Regions from separate parts of the Pseudoalteromonas sp. P1-11 genome, predicted to be linked through region 1. Evidence: predicted binding sites of a transcription regulator. Region 1 holds the regulator's gene; each other region holds the start of a gene.
The links. The regulator LexA, encoded in region 1, represses DNA repair genes until DNA is damaged. The targets are predictions, from matches to a motif close to TACTGTATNNNNATACAGTA.
Positions count from the first base shown of each region.

Region 2: a site for LexA is predicted at 1,596-1,615, ahead of ruvC (crossover junction endodeoxyribonuclease RuvC). Genes of this name have one in related genera too.
Region 3: a site for LexA is predicted at 1,576-1,595, ahead of AN390_RS03620 (YebG family protein). Genes of this name have one in related genera too.
Region 4: a site for LexA is predicted at 1,622-1,641, ahead of AN390_RS14520 (exonuclease domain-containing protein). Genes of this name have one in related genera too.

Region 1 is NZ_LJSP01000010.1:33,375-36,844, forward strand. Features, by position in the region: gene AN390_RS15230 (Rho termination factor N-terminal domain-containing protein) at 1-226, opposite strand, end outside; gene AN390_RS15235 (hypothetical protein) at 458-838, shown strand; gene AN390_RS15240 (PaaI family thioesterase) at 849-1,289, opposite strand; gene lexA (transcriptional repressor LexA) at 1,467-2,084, shown strand; gene coxB (cytochrome c oxidase subunit II) at 2,557-3,470, shown strand, end outside.
Region 2 is NZ_LJSP01000011.1:30,177-33,646, reverse strand. Features, by position in the region: gene ruvB (Holliday junction branch migration DNA helicase RuvB) at 1-394, opposite strand, end outside; gene ruvA (Holliday junction branch migration protein RuvA) at 402-1,019, opposite strand; gene ruvC (crossover junction endodeoxyribonuclease RuvC) at 1,022-1,546, opposite strand; gene AN390_RS15760 (ABC transporter permease) at 1,675-3,470, opposite strand, start outside.
Region 3 is NZ_LJSP01000002.1:207,328-210,797, forward strand. Features, by position in the region: gene AN390_RS03615 (M23 family metallopeptidase) at 1-1,074, opposite strand, end outside; gene AN390_RS03620 (YebG family protein) at 1,213-1,527, opposite strand; gene AN390_RS03625 (ComEA family DNA-binding protein) at 1,873-2,169, shown strand; gene AN390_RS03630 (DUF6170 family protein) at 2,181-2,483, opposite strand; gene dsbB (disulfide bond formation protein DsbB) at 2,485-3,003, opposite strand.
Region 4 is NZ_LJSP01000009.1:6,237-9,706, reverse strand. Features, by position in the region: gene AN390_RS14520 (exonuclease domain-containing protein) at 1-1,610, opposite strand, end outside; gene AN390_RS14515 (dual specificity protein phosphatase family protein) at 1,739-2,233, shown strand; gene AN390_RS14510 (N-acetyltransferase) at 2,528-2,947, opposite strand; gene AN390_RS14505 (Fic family protein) at 3,105-3,470, opposite strand, start outside.

The sequences.
Region 1 (3,470 bases):
GCCCTTGTTTACTCATTTTAGAGCGGCCGCTAATGCCGAGCTCTTTAGCTTTATTGTACAGCTGCTTTTTAGTGCGCTGCTCATACTTTGAGGCTTTGCCGCCTTTAACTGCGGTTTTATGAGTATTGCTATTAGCAATGCGCGCGGCTTTTTGTTTGCTCATGCCTTCATCTCGAAGTGCATCGTACTGATCGTCGTTTTTAATTTGCGGGCCATGATCTACCATAATTGTCCTCCTGAAGCGTTTAATTACACAGTGTGTGTATAACTTTCATACATAAACGGTAAAATTAAGCGTAACTAGCCTAACCCGTTTTATAAGGCAAATTAGGTGCCAATGGCGTTTAAACAGGTATTTTCTATGAATAAAGCCATGTTTAGCGCTTAGTTGATTTGGTATAAAAGTAAAACTGCGTTAAAGTTTGCGATGAAACTATAAGAGGGTAAAAAGCAGACAATGTCGGAAATTCAATTTTTAAATGTAGATCTAGAGCTTGAGTCTAAACAAGATATTAGCGCCCTGGTGGCAGACTTAAAGAAAAACGCGATGGTTTTGCATTATGACAAAGACGAATATCGTCAATTGGCGCGTATTGAAGCCTCAGGTGATATAACCACGCCAGACAAAGCAATCAACCACTTATGTGAATTAATAGAGTCGTGTTCACGTAATGCGCTTAAGCAGTGGCTAAGCTGTTCGCGCAGAACGTTTGATATAGGCTTTGAGTCGGGCACGTCACCTAAGTGTTTTAACCAAGCTCTACATGCAGATACACTGCTACGTATATCTGCCATTGGCGCTGGTATGGAAATAACGATTTACCCTATCGAAAAGTAGCCATAGTTAATTATTTGCGCTCGACAACCGCTGCGGTCATTTTTGATACGCAGCAAAGCTCGCCGCGGCTATTGGTTATTTTTATTTCCCATACAGAACTGCGCTTACCAATATGAAATGCACGAGTAACGGCGGTTAAAGTGCCATTTCGAGAGGCCTTTAAGTGGCTGGCGCTAATTTCCTGTCCAACACAATAAAATTTTGTAAAGTCCACGACAAAGTTAGCGGCGTAGCTTGCTACGGTTTCGGCAAGTACCACATTTGCGCCACCATGTACCATACCAATAGGATTATGATGCTCAGGAATAGCAGGCATGGTAGCCACTAGGTAATCATCTCCTATTTCGGTTATTTCTATGCCCATGGTTTTCATTAGCGTGCCTTGGCCGTTTATTCCCTCATCTAACTGTTTGCAAAGCTCTAATGTGATGGGTTGATGCCAAATACTCATAATTACTCCTTTATATTGAAAGCAAATTTATAGCATTTTAAATACTGAACGTCTGTAATTACCTAAAATTTATCCAAGTGCGGTGTATTTGGCTATTTTAAAGCACAATTTAAATTTGCGATTTTTATTTAACTGTATATACTCACAGTTAAATGTACTGTATGGAAAACCAGTTGTATGCGACCATTAACTAAACGCCAAGCTCAAATACTCGAACTAATAAAAGTTTTTATTAAAGACACTGGTATGCCTCCTACACGTGCCGAAATTGCGCAAACACTCGGTTTTAAAAGTGCCAATGCCGCAGAAGAGCACTTAAAAGCGCTTGCCAAAAAAGGTGTTATTAAAATGAAACCAGGCGCAAGCCGTGGTATTCAATTGGTTGAAGAAGAGGAGCCTGAGCAACTAGGTCTACCATTAATAGGTAGAGTTGCAGCGGGTTCGCCTATTTTGGCGCAAGAACATGTTGAGAGTCACTGTAAAATAGACCCACTCATGTTTAAACCAGCCGCCGACTTTTTACTGCGTGTTAACGGCATGAGTATGAAAGATATAGGTATTATGGATGGTGACTTGCTTGCCGTACACCGTACTCAAACAGCAGAAAACGGCCAAGTTGTGGTTGCACGAGTAGATGAAGACGTAACCGTAAAACGCCTAGAAAAAGCAGGCCGAAAAGTATTATTACACGCCGAAAACGAAGAGTTTACGCCAATTGAAGTAGACCTTGAAAACGAATCTTTTAATATTGAAGGGTTAGCCGTTGGCGTAATAAGAAATGCCGACTGGATGTAATTTTTAACTATTTTTAAGTAATATCTATAAATGCGCACTTTTTAGTGTGCATTTTTGTTTTAGAAACAAACCTTCCACCATCTCAAAGCGCCCTAAAATTATTTAGGCTGTAAACTTTTTTTCACTCATACTTTTATCTTCCTAAGCGTGTTACATCCCTTAATTTTGCTCGTATCTTGGCTGTTAAATAACAATTTAATACGCCGTCATTTAGTCAAATTTAAAATATCACTTGATTGTTTTTTATACTAAAACTTGCTTGTTGTACGTTTTTTAGCTAATCATTAATGTGCTGGACTAACAATAACTCACAGCTTTTTAGTTATGAGAACACACAATATACACAAACCTTTTGTTGTCCTAGCGATACCGATCAAAAATAAGATTGGTTAAAAAATAAAAATAACGAATTGGCGTTTAAGCCGTATGCCTCTTCGCTTTGCATTCGCAATAGCATCAAAGGAGCCGTCACATGGGTAAACTGACCTCTACCTTGTGGCTTGTGTTGATTATGTTCCCGCAGCAAGTGCTGGCTAATAGCCAATACAATATGCGCAAGGGCGTAACCGATATAAGTAATAATGTATATCAGCTACACATGACCATATTTTTAATATGTTGTGTGATTGGGGTGATAGTGTTCGCAATAATGTTTTGGGCACTGATTCATCACCGTAAATCTAAAGGGGCAGTTCCTGCCCAATTTCATGAAAGTACCAAAGTAGAAATTCTTTGGACTGCCATTCCGTTTGTTATTTTAATTGCCATGGCAATCCCTGCCACTAAAACCCTCATTGCGATGGAAGATGCCAGTAAGGCCGACTTAACCATTAAAATTACAGGGTCACAGTGGAAGTGGCATTATGAATACATGGGAGAAGACGTAGAGTTTTACTCTATTTTATCTACCCCTCAAGACGAAATAGCCAACCTTGCTAATAAAAACCCTAATTACTTACTTGAGGTTGATAAACCTTTAGTACTGCCAATTAATCAAAAGGTGCGTTTTTTAATGACCTCTGATGATGTTATTCACTCTTGGTGGGTACCCGATTTTGCCGTTAAAAAAGATGCCAATCCGGGGTTTATCAACGAAACGTGGACCAACATTAACGAAGAAGGTATTTACCGAGGACAGTGTGCAGAACTGTGCGGTAAAGATCATGGTTTTATGCCCGTGGTGGTTGAAGCTAAATCGCAAGAGGACTTTAACGCATGGCTTGCAGATGCTAAGCAAGCTAAGCAAAAAGCCGCACTTGCTGATGCCGCATTGCTTGAGACAACAATTCCTAAAGAAGAGCTAATGACACTAGGTGAGCAAGTGTATATGGCAAGTTGCGCTGCGTGTCATCAACCTACTGGTATGGGGTTACCGGGAGTATTTCC
Region 2 (3,470 bases), on a different contig from region 1:
CTTCCATTGCGGGGTAAAGTATTTCTTCAACTTGCGGGCTGAGTCTGTGTATTTCATCAATAAACAGCACATCGCCTTCTTCAAGGTTGGTAAGCAATGCAGCAAGATCGCCGGCTTTTTCAAGTACTGGGCCTGAAGTGGTTTTAATACTTACATTAAGCTCATTGGCAACAATATTAGCAAGCGTGGTTTTACCTAAGCCCGGCGGGCCAAATATTAATAGATGATCGAGCGCTTCACCGCGGCTGCGCGCTGCCTCTATAAATATTTCCATTTGCTGCTTAACATGCGGCTGACCTTTGTAGTCGGCTAAAAGCTTGGGCCTTATTGCGCGGTCTATGGTGTCTTCGTTGGTTTTTTCGCTCGCGTCAATTAAACGATCTGCTTCAATCATGGGTTACTCACAACATTGATTTTAAAGATTCTTTAATAAGAACCTCAGTAGACATATCGGGTTTACTTACCGATTTTACTGCTTTTTGCGCCTGTGGCAATTTATAACCAAGCGCAACAAGTGCCGATACGGCATCGTCTGCAGCATTATTGGCTATCGTTGCATCGCTAGGAGGCTCTATAACGGCATTATCGCTAAATGGCGTAAATAAATCGTTACCCCAATCTTTTAAGCGGTCTTTCATTTCTAGCACTAAACGCTCAGCGGTTTTTTTACCCACACCCGGTAATTTAACCAATGTTGTGGCATCTTCGTTGTTTACGCAACTAACAAATTGCTGCGCCGACATGCCCGACAAAATAGCTAAGCCTAGTTTAGGGCCCACACCATTTGCTTTTAATAGTTCTCTAAAAAGCGCGCGCTCGGTTTTATTATTAAAGCCAAATAATAGTTGTGCGTCTTCGCGTACTACAAAGTGCGTGTACACTATGGCGTTTTCGCCAATATTGGGTAAGTCGTAAAAACAGGTCATGGGCATTTGTACTTCGTAGCCTACGCCGCTTACTTCTAATAAAATTTCAGGCGGTTGCTTTTCAACTAAAGTGCCATTTAAACGGCCAATCATATTTATTTCCTTAAACGTCCTCTAACGGTTTTGCTTGCGCTACCCGCTAGTTTTATTAAATTTTGTTCTGAGTGCGCATGGCAAATTGCAATGGCAAGCGCATCGGCCGCATCGGCTTGCGGTGTGCCAGGTAATTTTAAAATATTTTTTACCATGTGTTGCACTTGCGACTTATCGGCGCCGCCATTACCTACCACGGCTTGTTTAATTTGCCGTGCTGAGTATTCAAATACGGGTAAGTCGGCCATAGAAGCTCCCACTATGGCGGCTCCTCGGGCTTGGCCAAGTTTTAGCGCGGCATCCGGGTTATGCGCCATAAATACTTTTTCTATGGCAAAGGTTTCGGGGGAGAACTGCTCTATTATTTGCGTGATCCCTTGGTAGATCATTTTTAATCGTATGGGGAACTCATGCTCGGCTAATTTAATGCACCCGCTTCCTAAATAGGTAAATTTAGCGCCTTGATGCGCAACCACACCATAACCGGTTAAACGCGAACCTGGGTCTATCCCTAAAATAATGGCCAAACAGCACACTCATTATTGTTATTTTTCAATAACGGTAATAATGCCAGAGCACTGTATAAATTACCAGTGGCGAGTAAAAACAAAAACGCCCGCAACTTAGTACGGGCGTTTAGCGTTAAAAGTATAGCTTAGGCTAAAGCACGTACTAAACCTTGGGTATTTTGTTTAAGTTTACGGGCAATCATAAAGTAGCCAAGTGCGGCTACAAATACCCCGCCCGACACAGGCCCTATTAGCCAAATTGCCGGGTGCAATTTACCGGCTAAGTCAAACATTTGCTGCTGAACAATCAATAAGGCTACATCACTAAATAATGCAGCTACAAACCCGGCTAAGCCACCTAATAGCAAAAACTCATAAAGCGTCGCATTTTTTATTAGCCGCCCTTTGGCGCCTAAAGTTCGCAGTATTACTATTTCTTGCATTCGCTCGCCAAGGCTCGCTTGCACCTGAGATATAAGCACTAATGCGCCACACAACACCACAATAGCAAGCACAAAGCCAATAGCTAACGACACCTGCTCAATGGTTGATTGTATTTGCTTAACAAAGTTATCTACATCGATGGCGGTAATGGTTGGATAGCTGCGCAGTAACTGGCTAAACACTTTCTTTTGCTCTGGCTCTATACGCACAGATGAAATATACGTAGCCGGAAAATCTTTTAGCACATCGGGGCTTAAAATAATAAAAAAGTTGGGTTTTAGCGTCGCCCAATTTACTTTACGCACACTGGTAATTTTAGCGTCAAATGATTGCGCACCAATTAAAAATGTTAAAGTGTCGCCTATTTCTACGTCTAGGCGCTCTAACATAGACTCCTCAACCGATGCCTCACCCACTGCGCCTTCGCCAAACCACTGCCCTTGCACAATTTCGTTTTGGGCTGGCACATTATCAAGCCAGGTTAGATTAAGCTCACGGCCTATGCCTGAACGCGCTTCTTCATCTTTTTTCTCGTTATCTTGCAACGACACTTTACGCGCAACAAGCTCGCCATTTACCGCATTTACTCGCCCACGAATGGTTGGATAAAAATCCGAAACTAAAATATCGTTCTCTGCTAGGTAATTATTTACAGGCTCAAGTTCGTTTTGCGTAATATTAACTAAAAATGCATTAGGCGCATCGGCGGGTAATTGAGACTGCCAATCTGAGATCATGTCATTTTTAAGCACAATCAAAAACAATAGCAATTTTATCGCCAATGAAAAGCTAATAAGCTGCACCGCATTTACGTTGGCACGCTTTTGTATAGAGGCAATGGCTAACGACCAACTATTGCTTGGTTTTAAACCTAATTTACGGCCACCGCCAAATATTAATTTTGAAATAACAAACAAAACCGCAATCAAAGCAAGCGTGGAGACAAATAAAATAAGCGTTATTTTAATGTTGTTACTAAATAACCACATTAATAAAAACACCGTAAGCGCGCTTAAACCTAAGTGCACACGGCTTACCGCTAGTCTGTCGCCTAAATTACGGCGCAATACTCTAAGCGGTGGAATATCAAATAAATCAAGCAGTGGCTTAATAGAGAACATAACCGCACATATAACACCTGTGCTAATGGCCACCAGCCAAGGTTTAAACCCGGCGGCAGGTAAGCTCATATCCATGCTTTTTGCTAAATAACCTGTGGCTATTTCTTGTAAACCGTAGCCTATGGCTAAACCCACAATAACTGCTAAAGCACACACCATGAGTAAGTGCATAAAATATATTTTACGAATTAATGCACGGCTTCCGCCAAGTGTTTTCATCATTGCTACGGGGTCGTATTGGCGCTCACAATAACGCTTTGCCGACACAGCAATAGCAACCGTAGCCAAGATAATGCCCAGCAAACCGGCCAGTAATAAAAAGCTTTCGGCACGGTTTAAGCTATTTGATATGGGCGACTGCCTATCTTTTACGCCAT
Region 3 (3,470 bases), on a different contig from region 1:
ACTTCTGCCAGTACTGCCCATTAATCCAATTACCTCATTTTTAGCAATTGTTTGGCCTTTTTTCACTTTAATTTTATTTAAGTGGCCAAAACGGGTGACCAAGCCATTTTTGTGCTCTAGCTCGATAAAGTTACCATAGCCGCCATTTTTACCAGCGCGCAATACACGTGCATCAGCAGGGGCAAAAATTTCGGTTTTATGCCAGCCGGCTAAATCAACACCTTTGTGAAAAGCGCGGCGGTTGTTCATCGGATCTTTACGTAACCCAAAGTTGCTCGAAATATAGTATTTAGCCGCAGGCAAGGGCAGTGAGTTAGGCAGCTCTGTTAAAAAGTTTTCAAGGTTGTTAAGTAATAATAGCTTATCAACAATGGCTAAAAACTGCCCTGGTATTTTAGTTTCGTCAAATACATCTAACGGGCCACCTTGCGCACTGGTTTGTGCGCCCAGTGCTAAATGTTGTTCAAGGGCTGATTCTAAGCCTGCGCCTTTTAACATCGCTAAAATTGCATCATGGCGTTTATTAATTTGCGCATCAATAAGCGCAAAATTATGCTCGTAGTATTTATTTAAGCGCTCATAACGTGCGGCAAAAGTGATTGGCGTTAGAAGGCTGGCGTGTTTGTTTTTCGGCTCTTCATCTACAAGTGGTTCATGAAACTCGCCTTTGTCTTGATTAACAGGCGATTCAAGTTGTTCTTCTAGTTTTATTGTCTCTTTACTAATAGATGCGGGGAGGGATTCAATCATACCTTGCAAAAGTGCCTGCTTTTGCTCTAGTACAGCAAGTTGTTCTAATTGCTTAGCGTGCAGTGCTTTTTGTTCTTGGACCTGCTTTTGCCACACTTGTTGTTTATCAATTTGGCTTTGTTCTATGTCGGTAATTTTATTTGTTTGGCTATAAACACGAAAACTAGAAATACCGACCCAAGTAATAGTGCCTAAAATAAGCAGTACTGTAAAAAGCTGAAACCAAGGCGCCAAAACAACATGCTTAACTTCGCCATTTTGACGAATAAGCAACTGACGGGCTGGGAAAAATTTTTGGTAAAAAGACTTAATAAATACTGACATGGCACATAAACACTCGCTATTAACCGGATTAATGTATCAATTTCAGTCTAAAAAGCCAGAAAAAATTTGTAACTGTTCAAAAATTAATAAAAAAGGGCTGCTATTTAGTAGCAGCCCTTTATTTAAAATAGTCACAAATTAGCTAGCTTGTTGTTCGTCGTTATCTTTTATTGATGCTACGTTGTCGGCTTTTTTAGCTTTAGCTGTACTTTTTGTTGTGGGCTCTTTTGCGCCTTTTAACACCGCCATAAAGTCATCTTTACTCTTTGCAATTTCAAGCGCAAGCGATTCAACCTGTTGCTCGCTCAGTGGCACATCTACTTTTTCCAGCATTACTTCAAGCGATTCTGCTATATCGAGCATTTTGTCATAGGCATCCGCTTCTTTTTTAGTAGTAAACGTCATTCGCTCAACTCCGTTTCGTTCTACAACATATTTAACAACAACAGCCATGATCTCTCCTGCTTGATTGCGTGGTAATGTGGTTACTGACCTGTAGGTCACTGTTTTTATATACAGTAAATGTTTGTGTGTAAAATTGCAAGCATTCGGTGCATTTTTAGCTTGTCATCAATTTGACAAAAAAGCGTAACTTTACTTTAGTTAAGCAATCACTTGTTGTACCAGCTGCATTTTAGGTTTTCGGATTTAGGTGATTATGCACTGGAAATAATATAAGTGATGCGCGTTGCTCCTTATTTAACATTATTTCCACAAATAAAAATTAAGCACATGTTTAGAGCCAAATTAGCCGTTTAGCTATAACGCTTTGGTATAAACAAAAATAAGGAATAACAAATGAAAAATCTATTAACGATACTTATTATTAGCTTTTTAAGCTTTAGCGCGTTTACCCACGCTAACCCTGTTGAAGATAAGCCTATGGTTGAAATGCCGCAAGCGCCGGTTATTAATATTAATAGTGCCGATTCAGAAATGCTGGCCAAGTTACCTGGTATTGGTAAGAAAAAAGCGCAGGCTATTGTTGATTACAGGGTTGAAAATGGCGAATTTGACCAGCTGAGCGATTTAGCTAACGTAAAAGGAATAGGTAAAAAGCTTGTAGCTAAACTAGAAGGAAAAGTGTCTTTATAATAGGCAGGGCGCTAAGCGCCCTGTGAATACTGCTCAAGTGCTTTGGCTAAATATTTTTTAGCAAAGTTTATTTCAAGCGGGGTTGTTAAAAGCGGGTAACACAGGCCACCTAAAATTAAAAAGGGAATGAGTTCCCACCCTTTAAAAACAGTAAATAATAAAAACAATGGGCTGAGCAATATCAGCTTTACTATTCTTAATAACACTTTATCGGTAGCAGGTAGCATACTTAGTGCAATAGCAACAACGGCTTGTCGCTGCCTCACTTTAAGGTGCTTTAGTTCAGGCAGCTGACTGGTAAAAAACGTAAACATATTAAATAGTCTTTTTAGTAAGTAAGCGAGTGGTAACAATTACAAAAAGCGTGATAGTAAATAACGCAAATAGTATTTCCATCCATGCTGGCATACTTAATCCCGCAAATTGCCAATCGATATTACCGCAATCCCCTGTGGCTTGAAAAAAGCTTGGGATCCATTCATGCAATGGCATAAATGAAGGAAAGTTTGGCTCAAACTCACAGCTAAACGCAAAGGGATCGGTGGTTGTTTGCATTTCAATGTGCTCACGTGCAATAAAGTAACCCCACACACTTGATACACCCCACACTAAATAAGCGATAGCGCGTACTAATTTACTTTGTGGTTTAGTTGCGCCAATAATGCCTGCCCCTAATAAGCCTAATACCGCAGTTCGCTGGTAAATACACATAATGCATGGAGCAAGGCCCATCTGGTATTGAAAAAACAGTGCGGTGACTTCTAATAAAAATACAATGCCTGTAAATAGTAGCCATGGAGTACGTTGAGTAGGGAGTTGTGCTAGCCAGTTCATAAAAAATCCGCATTGAAATAAGACGTTGAATTATGTACTAGGATAAAGTAACGAGCAACAAAAAGGGTAAAAAAGCTACCGAAGTGGCTTTTTTTAAGATGAAATTAATAAGCGGTTATGGCCAATCCTATTTAGGGAAAGGTTAAGCTTTTTTGCTAAGTAAACATGTAATATAAGATTGGTTCGCTAAAAAGGCTTGTTTAAACGTTACAGTTAACAGGCTGCTGTATGCGACTTTTAAATGTACTTGCTGCCGCACACGGGAATTATTGTAGTAATGTAATGGTGAAGCAAAAACAGCAATGGTATTAATGTACCTACTATGAATAGGGTTAATTTATTTAGCGAATTAGGCCTAATTTAAGCATGTTGAATTTTATTATTTACTATTGCGAAATTTTCAGCGGTTGGTTGGCACTTATATCAACGAGTTTACTTGTTAGTTATATTTCATCTGGTACAATCTG
Region 4 (3,470 bases), on a different contig from region 1:
TGGTTGCGCCTAAGCTTATCGCCTGGGGCTTTTACCTCTTCAAAATGTACTTGGCCATTATTAATAACCATTAAGTCGGGGTAGCCGTCTTTTAGCTGTAAATAGTGTTTGCTCATAGCCGTTAAGTGCGCAATTAACGCTTCAAGCGGGCTGTTTAAAATAAGTGCCTCTAGTGGCTCTAATAAATTGCTGCGCCATCTAAATAAACCATTGGGCTGCTCAAAATACTGCGCGGCATGCTTACATACCAAATTAAGCAGCGCCTGATTAGTGCTACAGCTTTTTAAACGTGCGTCAATTTGCGTGCTTTGTGCTTCATAAAAATTACCAAGCTGTAAAACTTGCGGGTAAATATCAAATTCATTACACGGCGGGTAAGGCGATTCAATAAATAACTCGTGCCAAAATACTAAGCCAAACAAGCTTTGCCATAAGGTGTTTTCGGTATTAAAAACCGTTAACCCTTTTGCACTGTAATACTCATTTACGCCTTGCTCTACATCGCCTCGGTAAATTTCGTCAATTTCAAGTACACATTGGGTGTCGGCCAGCATAGTACTTAAGCGCGAACGCGTTTGTTTATTAAACTTACGCATTAAAAAGTCATCAGCAAAGTACAGTAAATCGTCGGTGAGCGGGTTTTCTATAATTTGCTCTAGCTGCGCTTTAACCCACGCTTTATTACCTAGGCGGTATTGCTCTCTTATTTGAATTTCTTGTGCTTCGGCGTAATCGGTGCAGCCTTCAAGTAGGCTAAAGGCAAGTTCGCTATCGGTATTTTTAAGTTGTTTATACAGCCTAACCAGCAATTTATTTTTAATGTCGTGCGCTTGTGCGCCATGCGCCGGTTGCGCTAATACTAAATGCGCAAGCTCGGTGTAAGCGGTTTTGTCATCCAAGGTTTCAGCTTTTGCATTACCACCCGTTTTGCCAATGTTTTTAAACGCTAAACGGTAACGATTTAAAACGTAATTAGATTGCGCCTCAGCGAGTGTATTAAAGCGCGATAAGCTCTCGCTGTGCCCTTCGCGGGTAGCGGTTAACCCTAAATCGCGCATAACAAAGCGGTTTTGATGGTTTACATCGCCACTACTTAAGCGCCCTGCAAATAAAAATTCAAAATACTCGTAATAATCTTCACGGTTATTAATGACATACTGGCTATATAAAGGGGCTAAATCATCTGCGCGCTCACTAAAAAATTGGCACGCAATAGTAACCAACTCCCCTTTAGCTGCGCTTTTCTTAAAGCTTACTTGCTCACTGTAATTACTGAGTAACTCCACCAGCATGGGCTTGGTTAAATGCGCTATAAGCTGCTTGTAATGCTGTGCGTTTGGCTCATATAAAATACCCGCTGTTTTTAGCGTATAAATAGCCTGATGCGGCGAAGTTATTTCTTCATAATTAAGCGATTGCGCCTGCACTAAATAAGGCTTGCGCGAATACACACGCGCCAACATGCATTGGCTTTGCTCATCTAGTTGGTTAATTTTACTAATAAATTCACTATGTTTAGGCTCAAGTAAGTGCATACATTTACTTGTTACAAACTCAATAAGCTCTCTAAAATGCGCTAAATAGTATTTTGCTGGTAATTCTTTTTTCATAACATCGCCACAACTGTATATAAAAACAGTATCTAGTATTTATGCTTATTATTCAATCTTAAACTTGTAACTAAAACACGCTATAGTGAGCGTATAAAAGCAAATTTATTAAAAATAAAGGACTTACCATGAGCGCGCACCCATACGATGTTTTATCACTCAATAACGGCGCAAATATTATTTTTACGCCTTGCCCTGGTACAAAAACGCAAAACCTAGCGGATTCAATCGCTACATTAAAAGCCGCTGGCACTCACATGCTACTATCGCTTATGCCACAAAAGGAGCTTGAAAAAAACAACGTACAAACAATTAATAGTGAGTGCAATAAGCACGATATAACCTGGTTTCATTTACCAATAAATGACGACGAAGCCCCAAAACAACCTTTTACATCAAGCTGGAATACCCACAAAACAGACATACTACAAGCCATACAGCAAAAACAAACCATTGCCATACATTGCAAAGGCGGCACTGGCCGCACAGGGTTGGTTGCTGCGCTTATTTTAAATTCGGCAGGTTACACAAAAGAAGAAGTATACAGCCTAGTACAAGGTATTCGCCCTAAAGCACTGACTATAGAGCTGCAAAAAGAATACTTTAATAACTCTGAGGTGTGAGGGGGAAACTGGGTAATATGTTAACGCTCATTCTTAGTTACCCTTGGCAAGCTTAGCCACTTATTAAGTGGTAACTAATCGTAATTATGTAAACCAAAAAAACACCAAATAGGATTGAGCCAATACCTGCAGGCCTAAATGTACTTTTAAATTTTTGAGCAGACCACACAGCAATTAAGAACACCTCGCTCTCCTAAAAACTAATGCCTGCATAGGGTAATACAGTCGGACTTGACTAAAGTTAGCTAAAGAGTAGTGAAACCAAGTACTTTACGCCTCTTAATACTGTTGCTATTAGACTCGCAAGCTCATGTAGTAGAAACGATCGTCTTCTCTATCGACTGCAAATCCAATACGGCTATATAACTTAAATGCTGGGCTTAGCTGAAATACTTTGAGGTCTATGAATTTGACGCTGTGTTGTCGAGCTATATCAACTACTTTAGCAATAACAAGAGCACCATAACCTTTGTTTTGATAAGTAGCTGCAATCTGAATATCGCGAAGTTGGCAACGCCCTTCTTCAAATGATAAGCGCACGACACCTATGTGTTGTTCCTTACACAAAATATCAAAATTTTTAAGGTTTTTGGTAGCTTGATAAACGTCTTCTACATCCCAATCTACCGCATACATTTCGTAATAGGGCTTCATATTGTTAAACGTAAAGTGCGCGGCAGCCTTTAAGTCTTCAGTAGCAACAATCTCTAGCATCCATCTAGCCTCAAAAAAGAATTAATACTCAATAAACTAATTAGCCACTTTAATTGAATTAGAAAAATGGTTGTGATCTTAAATTCATCACTAAAAGACAATAAAGAATAAGAAGCGCCAGTTGCTTAAAAATAGCTATTGATGCCATAATTTCTTATTAGTTCTTCCAGGCTTCCAGTATTTTTTTCTGGCTTCTCATACTATAAACCCACTCTCTGCCTTGTTTTTGTTTTGTAAATAGTTTGAGTTCGACTAAACCATTCAATACAGTTGATGCTGTGTTATACGCACACCCTAGGTTCTCTTTAACATTCGTCGCTGTAAAGCTATGTGCTACTCCACTTCGTGCCACTTGAAAAACAGTCTGCTGTTTATCATTCAGCTTTTTATAAAGCCCCGATTCCCATAACCACTTATTAAATTTTTCAGTTTCCTCGAGTGTTTGCTTGTAAGAACCTTTAAATTGATTTATTGCTTTGATGATAATTCCACATTGGTAATCTAAAAAATAAGTTAAATCCAT